Simiduia agarivorans SA1 = DSM 21679: one gene and its partner. Each later gene encodes a partner of the first gene's protein in a complex. Links are inferred from orthologs where the notes say so. Each region holds a gene or a part of one and is shown on either strand. Other genes may lie near its edges.

Region 1 (5,211 bases):
CCACGCGCACGGTCAGGCTGGTGCGCCCCACGCCAACCACGCGGGCCACGAGTTCGGCAAAAGTGCCGGCGGGAATGGGTTCTTTGAAATCAATGCGGTCGCTGGATACGGTGACCAGCGGTTTGCGACAAAAGCGCGTGGCGCTGATAAACGCGACCTCATCCATCCAGGCCAGCGCCTGGCCACCAAACAGGGTGTCGTGGTGGTTGGTGGTGCCGGGAAAGATCGCCTTGACCACACGGGTTTCTGAATGCTGTTGGCGTTGCTCGAACAGGGGGTGATTCATAGTGGGCTCCGGGTTGGGCGGTCAGTATAACGATTCAGAGACCGGTTGCCGGATTGGGCGCGTGAAAGTTTTTCAACTTAGTGCGCGGCATCCGGTGGTCGCGCAGACCACCGGATGGCAGAGCGATTATTTTGCGTTGACGATGGCGTCCATGGTGCCCTGGGCCAGCGGGTGATAGCCCGGACGGGCTTCGGCGTAAACCTTGCGCGCGAATGCCTGCCCTTGTTGGGATTCCATCAGGGCGCGATAGAGCGGTGTGATCAGCTTGCGCCGGCCAATGCTGACCAGATAGGTTTCCAGCCGGGCGTAGGCGGGCTGGTACTGGTTGCGGATGGCCATGAGCAACCAGCTGTGAGCGATTTCATTGTTGGTGCTGGCGGTCAGATTAAAGGCGCTGTCCAGCGCGCTCATTTGCTCCGGGCTGAGTTGTTCTGGCAAATTGTTCAGGAAGTAGAGCCACTGATGCACAGTCCAGCCTTTGGTGTCGATGGCGGTGGCCGGGATCGCGCCGGCAAGCCAGTCGGTGTGGATGCGATCGATCTTTGTGAACGCATCGGATTCGGCCAGCGGGTGATCGGCAGGCAGGCCCGGCGCATAGATCCAGGCCTTGAAGCGATCCAGGGACAAGGCCGACGGGTGTTTGGCAATCAGGTGCGTTTGCGCGTAGGCGAGCCAGTCTTCGGTGGACAGGCTTTTAAACGCGTAGTCGGCGAAATACTGTTTCAGATAAGCGTCGAACGCGGCGCGGCCGATGCGCTGTTCAATTTCTTTCAGAAACAGCGCGCCTTTTTCATAGGGCACATCGCTGAAGGCGTCGTCCGGATCCTTGCCACGCAGGTCGATGGCCAGGTGTTGGTAATTCGCCGGTAGATCGGCCAGGTCGGCGGTCAGGTCCTGATAGCCGAGCACCGATTCCATATTGAACCGGTCGGTGCCGTAGATGATCTCCATGATCCGGTAGGTCAGGTAGGTGGTGTGGCCTTCGTTCAGCCACAGGTCGCGCCAGGTGGCGTTGGTGACGGTGTTGCCCGACCAGGAGTGCGCCAATTCGTGCGCAATCAGGCTGACCAGGCTTTTGTCGCCGGCAATCACCGTGGGGGTGATGAAGCTCAGGCGCGGATTTTCCATGCCGCCGAATGGAAAACTCGGCGGCAGAATCAGCAGGTCATAGCGCCCCCAGCTGTAGGGGCCGTAGGCTTTTTCGGTGGCAATGAGCATGGATTCGGTGTCTTCAAACTCGGCCACAGCGGCATCTAACAGAGCCGGCTCGGCATAGACCCCGGTGCGGTCGCCCATGGCTTTGAAGTCAAGATCGCCCACTGCCAGTGCGATCAGGTAGGAGGGAATGGCCTGCGGCATGTGAAACTGATAGGTGCCGGTTTTGGCCGCATTGGGCGTGTTTTCGGCACTCATGACCGCGCGCAGGTTTTTGGGCGTGCGCAGGATTGCGTCGTAGGTGGTGCGCACCTGGGGCGTATCCTGGGACGGGATAAAGCTGCGGGCGTGAATCGCCTGTGCCTGGGTGAACAGGAACGGGTGCTTTTTACTGGCAGTTTGCTCGGGCTGGAGCCATTGCAGGCCGGACGCGGCCGGGCTGGTGCGATACTGGACTTTGACCTGTTCGGCTTTCTCCGGCACGGCAATGCGCAGCGCGCTGCCCAGTGCGGGGTCGGCGGCTTCCAGTTTGAAGCCGGTTTTCTGCCATTTGCCGTCTACGCGCACGCTGGTGGCGATGACGGTGATGTCCCGGGTATCCAGAAGCAGTTCGCGGGCATTGCGGTCTTTGCGCTCGAAGTCATAAACCACATGACCTGCCAGCTCGCGCTTTTTGAAATCCACATTCAGGTCCAATGCGAAATGGGTCACCTTAATCTGATGGGGGTTGGACTGGCTGTGGTAGTCCTTGGATGGGTCCAGTGTGGCTGCATGGGCACCGAGGCTGGTGCAAATGAGCAGGACCCAGGCGAAAAATGTCCGGGACATGGGATACTCCGTTTATTGTGTCAGGTTAAAGACGGATAAGGCGGCGCCACACCCCAAAAATGCCCGGGGCAAAGACAAAAAAGCCCGCAGATGCGGGCTTTGGTATCACTTGTTGGCTTCGAGCTTTTTCTCGAGGTAGTGGATGTTAACGCCCCCTTTCGCGAAGCCAGCATCGCGCACCAGCTCCTTCTGCAGAGGGATGTTGGTCCGGATACCGTCCACCACGATTTCATCCAGTGCGTTGCGCATGCGTTTGAGCGCGATTTCCCGGTCGTCTCCGTAGCTGATCACCTTGGCGATCATGGAGTCGTAATTCGGGGGCACGCTGTAGCCGCCGTAAATGTGCGAGTCGACCCGGATGCCCAGCCCGCCGGGGCTGTGGAAAGTGTTGATCTTGCCCGGACAGGGCATGAACGTTTTCGGATCTTCTGCATTGATGCGGCATTCAAAGGCGTGGCCTTTGAGCACGATGTCTTCCTGCTTGATCGACAATTTGTTGCCCGCACACACACTGATTTGCTCTTTAATCAGGTCGATGCCGGTAACCATTTCGGTGACCGGGTGCTCCACCTGGATGCGGGTGTTCATTTCGATGAAGTAGAAACGTTCATCTTCGTACAGGAACTCAAAAGTGCCGGCGCCTTTATAGCCAATATCAATACAGGCTTTTACGCAGGATGCGTAGCAGGCCTCGCGCACAGCATCGGGAATGCCGGGTGCCGGTGCTTCTTCCAGTACTTTCTGGTGACGGCGCTGCAAAGAGCAATCGCGATCGTACAGGTGCACGGCATTGCCCTGACCGTCAGACATGACCTGCACTTCCACGTGGCGTGGGTTGGTGAGGAATTTTTCCATGTACACGGTATCGTCGCCAAACGCGTTCTTGGCTTCGGATTTGGTCAGCTGAATGGCGTTGATCAGCGCCGCTTCGGTATGCACCACACGCATGCCGCGACCACCACCGCCGGCAGCGGCCTTGATGATCACCGGGTAACCAATGCGTTTGGCGATTTCCTGACAGCGCTCGCGGTCATCCGGCAGCGGGCCGTCCGAGCCGGGCACGGTGGGTACACCGGCTTTTTTCATTGCCGCGATGGCAGAGACTTTATCGCCCATCAGGCGAATCACGTCCGGGTCGGGGCCAATGAAAACAAACCCGCTGCGCTGCACCTGTTCAGCAAAGTCGGCATTTTCGGCCAGGAAGCCGTAACCGGGGTGTACTGCCACCGAATCGGTGATTTCCATGGCGGAAATAATGGCCGGGATATTCAGGTAGCTTTTGGGCGACGGGTTGGGACCGATACACACGGTTTCGTCGGCCAGGCGCACGTGCTTCAGGTCGCGGTCAATTTGCGAGTGCACGGCCACGGTTTTGATGCCGAGCTCTTTACACGCGCGCAAAACCCGCAGCGCAATCTCGCCGCGGTTTGCAATCAGTACTTTATCAAACATGAGGTCAACTCCTGTCGGCAGCCGTCAGTTAAACGATGGTGACGAGGGGTTGATCAAACTCGACGGGCTCGCCGTCTTCTACCAGTATCGCCTCAATTACACCAGCCTTGTCGGCCTCAATCTGGTTCATCATCTTCATGGCTTCGATAATGCAGATGACGTCGCCGGCTTTCACTTGTTTGCCCACTTCCACAAACGCCGGTGAGCCCGGGCTGGGGGAGCGGTAGAAGGTGCCCACCATGGGTGATTTCACTGCGTGACCACTGGTGGCCGGCGCGGCGGCGGCTTCCGGTGCGGCGGCTGCCGCAACAGGGGCAGGTGCAGCGGCCGGTGCTGCGGCAGGCGCAGCGGCGTATTGCACGGGCATCACCGGCTGGTGGCTGGAGCCACGGCTGATGCGCACTGATTCTTCACCCTCTTTAATTTCAATTTCGCCGATGTCGGATTCTTCAAGGAGCTCAATCAACTTTTTGATTTTGCGAATATCCATCACACTCTCACTTTGTGTTATTGCCTGTTAATAGGAATTGGTTTTCAGGCCAGTTTCTGAAGTGCGGCTTCCAATGCCAGCTCATATCCCTGGGCTCCCAGCCCACAGATGACACCCACCGCCACATCGGAAAAGTAGGAGTGGTGTCTGAATGGTTCACGCGCGTGCACATTTGACAGGTGCACTTCGATAAAGGGGATCGCGACCGCCAATAACGCATCGCGCAGCGCGATGCTGGTATGGGTAAACGCAGCGGGGTTGATCAGAATGAAATCCACATCCTCGCGCTTGGCGTCGTGAATGCGGTCGATCAGTTCATATTCGGCGTTGCTTTGCAGGGCTTGCAGGTGATGGCCGTCGCGCAGACAGCGTTCGGTCAGGCGCTGGTTGATGTCGGTCAGCGTGGTGCTGCCGTACACGCCAGGCTCGCGGGTGCCGAGTAAATTCAGATTTGGGCCGTGCAGTACAAGAATTGTCGCCATGCCGGAGAATTTCGTCACCTGGTTGATTCAAAATGACCCGATTCCCTGATCTGGCCGCGATCGTGCAACGAACGTCGGCAAAAGGGTCGGGAGCCGAAAATGAAGGGCGAGTGTGCCCCATTTGTGACTCCTTGTCCACGGGTTGCAGGTGAAAACCGTGAATTCTTACCTAATCGCTACCAGTTCGCAGAAGTTAGCATCAAAACGCTTGTTTTATTTGGGATTTGGTTGTCTGGAAGTGGGCAGAAGGCGACATGTTTGGCGAAAGTGGCTGCAGTTTGACAGCCAAAGCCCGCAAGATTTAAAAACTTGCAGGCTTTGGTGTTCAATTTCGCTTAATTTGTCTCTATCGCGCGGTAAAGTGCGTCGGTAAAGATTTCGGGCGTCAGCAGCTGCGGCAAAATCTCGGGTTTGGCCGCCGGATCTGCGGGGAACATCAGGTAGAGCGGCACGCCATTGCGTTGGTATTGCGCCAGCAGTGCAGTGATATCGGCATTGTATTTGGTCCAGTCAGCTTT
Region 2 (2,782 bases), 2.0 Mb from region 1 along the record:
TTTCGGGCAGCGCGGCCAAATGCAACTGCACCTTCCCCGCCGTTGCCAACACAGACAATACCGCCTCCGTGTCTTTATCGGCCATCATCGCCAACACGATCTGCTTGACGGCAGCAGTGCCCTGCGCCTGCCCGGCTTTCTGCAGGAAAAAACGGCAAGCGGCCGGGTTGTGCGCCACGTCGAGTAACAGCGTCCGGCCACTAATCAGCACGTGCTGATGACGACCCGATAGCTGCAGTGCCGGCAAGGTCACCTCCAGCCAGGACTGCGGTAGCGCAAACCCCAGCCGATGCGCCAGCAAACAGGCGCCCACCACACTCGGCAGCGGCAGCGCTGGCCGCGCAATGGTTAACGCAATGTCGGGTGCCTTCACCCGAATCTGTTTGCCCTGCTCTATCAGCGCTAATTCTGTGCCGACCACCCACAGCGAAGTGCCCAGGGTATCGGCCAGTGCGCGCACCGACGCTACCGGCTCGGCATCCATGTAAATCGCCACCTGTTCAGGCCTGAAAATGCCGGCTTTTTCCCGCCCGATACCCTCCAGGTCGTCCCCTAACCAATCCTGGTGATCGAGTCCGATACTGGTCACCAGCGCGGCGTCGGGATCGACAATGTTGACCGCATCGAGCCGTCCGCCCAGCCCCACTTCCAGCACCCACACCGACAGATTCAGCTGAGCGAAAATCCACAGGGCCGCGAGCGTGCCAAATTCAAAGTAGGTCAGGCTGATATCGCCCGCCGCCTGATCGATGGCGTCGAAGGCGCGACAAATCAAACCGTCATCGGCCTCAACCCCGTTGACGCGGATACGCTCGTTGTAGCGGTGCAAATGGGGAGAGGTATAAGCGCCCACCGACTGGTCGAGCGTCAGCATCAGGCTTTCCAAAGTGGCGACGGCGCTGCCTTTGCCATTGGTACCGGCAATGGTCAGCACCCGGGCGCGGGCGGCTGCCTGCTGAAGGCCCAATCGGGTTGCCACTTCGGCAACCCGGGCCAACCCCAGATCAATGGCACTGGGGTGGTGGGAGGTCTGCCAGTTCAGCCAATCATCAAGACAGGCAAATCGCATTAAGCGGCGTGGCTTTTGGTGAACTTGGCCAGCAAACCGGCGACCCGGTCGCGCATGTCAGCGCGCGGGATAATCATGTCGATGGCGCCATGATCCAGCAGGAACTCTGCACGCTGGAAGCCTTTGGGCAACTTCTGGCGAATGGTCTGCTCGATGATATTGGGGCCGGCAAAACCGGCGCGGGCACCGGGTTCGGCAGCGTTGATATCGCCCAGCAGCGCCAGACTTGCGGACACGCCACCGTACACCGGGTCGGTCATGATGGAGATATAGGGAATACCGGCCATCTTCAGGCGTTCAATCACCGCACTGGTTTTTGCCATTTGCATTAACGAGATCAATGCTTCCTGCATACGGGCGCCACCGGTAGCGGAAAAACACACCAGCGGAATGCCTTCCTTGAGGGCCACCTGGGCTGCGCGGGTAAAGCGCTCGCCCACCACATAGCCCATAGAGCCGCCGTGGAAAGCGAATTCGAACGCCACAGCCACCACGGGCATGCCCTTGAGCTGGCCTTTCATAGCCACCAATGCATCTTTCTCGCCGGTGTCTTTCTGCGCCTGGGTCAGGCGGTCTTTGTATTTTTTGATGTCTTTGAATTTCAGACGGTCTACGGGCAACACGTCGGCCGCAATTTCCTCACGACCCTGTGGGTCCAGGAAAATATCCAGCCGGCGACGGGCCCCGATGCGCATATGGTGGTCACACTTGGGACACACGTCCATATTACGCTCAAGCTCCGGCCGGTAGAGTACCGCGGAACACTTCAGACACTTTTTCCACAGGCCTTCGGGCACCTTGCTCTCGCCCTTCTTGCCTTCTTTGCGCACCACGTTGGTTACGATTTTGTCCAACCAGCTCATGATTCGTTCACCAATTTTGTTGTTCTGTGTCGCCGCAGGTTACAGGCTGTCGAGCGCTGCGCGCATGGGCGCAATCAGACCTGCGGTTTGAGAGGCGATAGTATCCACACTTTCGCTGGCCAAATCACCCATTCTGGCCACCAGAAGGCTACCAACCACCACGCCATCGGCCACCTTGGCCACTGCTTTGGCTGAATCGGCATCCTTGATACCGAATCCCACGCACAGGGGCAGCGGGGTGTGACGGCGGATCTGGGCGGTTTTCTCGGTCACCGAGGCCACGTCCAGGTGACCAGCGCCAGTGACACCTTTGAGTGACACATAATAGAGGAATCCCGATGCCAACTCGGCCACATGGGCGATACGGTCATCCTGGGTAGTGGGTGCCAGCAAGAAAATGTTTTCCAACTCAGAGGCTTTCAGCACCTGGTTAAAATCAGCGGCCTCTTCCGGTGGCAGATCGACCGTCAGAAAGCCATCCACGCCCGCCTGTTTCGCGGCTTTGGCCACGGCGTCATAGCCCATGCGCACCACCGGGTTGGCATAGCCCATCAGCACCACTGGCGTGTCCCGGTTAGTGTCGCGGAAGGCTTGCACCACGGCAAAGGTATCGCGCAGGCTGGTGTTATGCGCCAGCGCGCGCTCATGGCCCAGCTGAATTACCGGGCCATCCGCCATCGGATCGGAAAATGGCACACCCAGCTCGATGATGTCCGCCCCGGCCGCCACCAGCGCGTGCATGGTAGCCAGTGTGGCGCCCGGTACCGGGTCGCCATTGACGATATAGGTGACCAGTGCTTTTCGGCCCTCCGCCTTCAGTTGGGAGAGACGTTGATTAATTCGGTTCATG

The links. The genes of interacting proteins can lie anywhere in the genome.
Region 2: the proteins of accB (region 1) and accD are in contact, whole or in part, in a solved structure (PDB 8UXZ), measured with the Escherichia coli proteins. The link is inferred for Simiduia agarivorans SA1 = DSM 21679 from one-to-one orthologs.

What each region holds. Positions count from the first base shown.
Region 1 is NC_018868.3:2,109,726-2,114,936, reverse strand. The notes cover bases 2,481-5,211. They hold accB (acetyl-CoA carboxylase biotin carboxyl carrier protein), read right to left. Parts: upstream 4,212-5,211; coding sequence 3,750-4,211; downstream 2,481-3,749. Other genes in these bases: M5M_RS09415 (protein-disulfide reductase DsbD family protein), read right to left, coding at 5,029-5,211; aroQ (type II 3-dehydroquinate dehydratase), read right to left, coding at 4,256-4,693; accC (acetyl-CoA carboxylase biotin carboxylase subunit), read right to left, coding at 2,481-3,721. Also shown: M5M_RS09440 (acyl-CoA thioesterase), read right to left, coding at 1-286; M5M_RS09435 (M1 family metallopeptidase), read right to left, coding at 413-2,269; more of accC, read right to left, coding at 2,375-2,480. UniProt on the Escherichia coli protein: This protein is a component of the acetyl coenzyme A carboxylase complex; first, biotin carboxylase catalyzes the carboxylation of the carrier protein and then the transcarboxylase transfers the carboxyl group to form malonyl-CoA.
Region 2 is NC_018868.3:134,031-136,812, reverse strand. It holds accD (acetyl-CoA carboxylase, carboxyltransferase subunit beta), read right to left. Parts: upstream 1,933-2,782; coding sequence 1,069-1,932; downstream 1-1,068. Other genes in the region: trpA (tryptophan synthase subunit alpha), read right to left, coding at 1,972-2,781; M5M_RS00615 (bifunctional folylpolyglutamate synthase/dihydrofolate synthase), read right to left, coding at 1-1,069.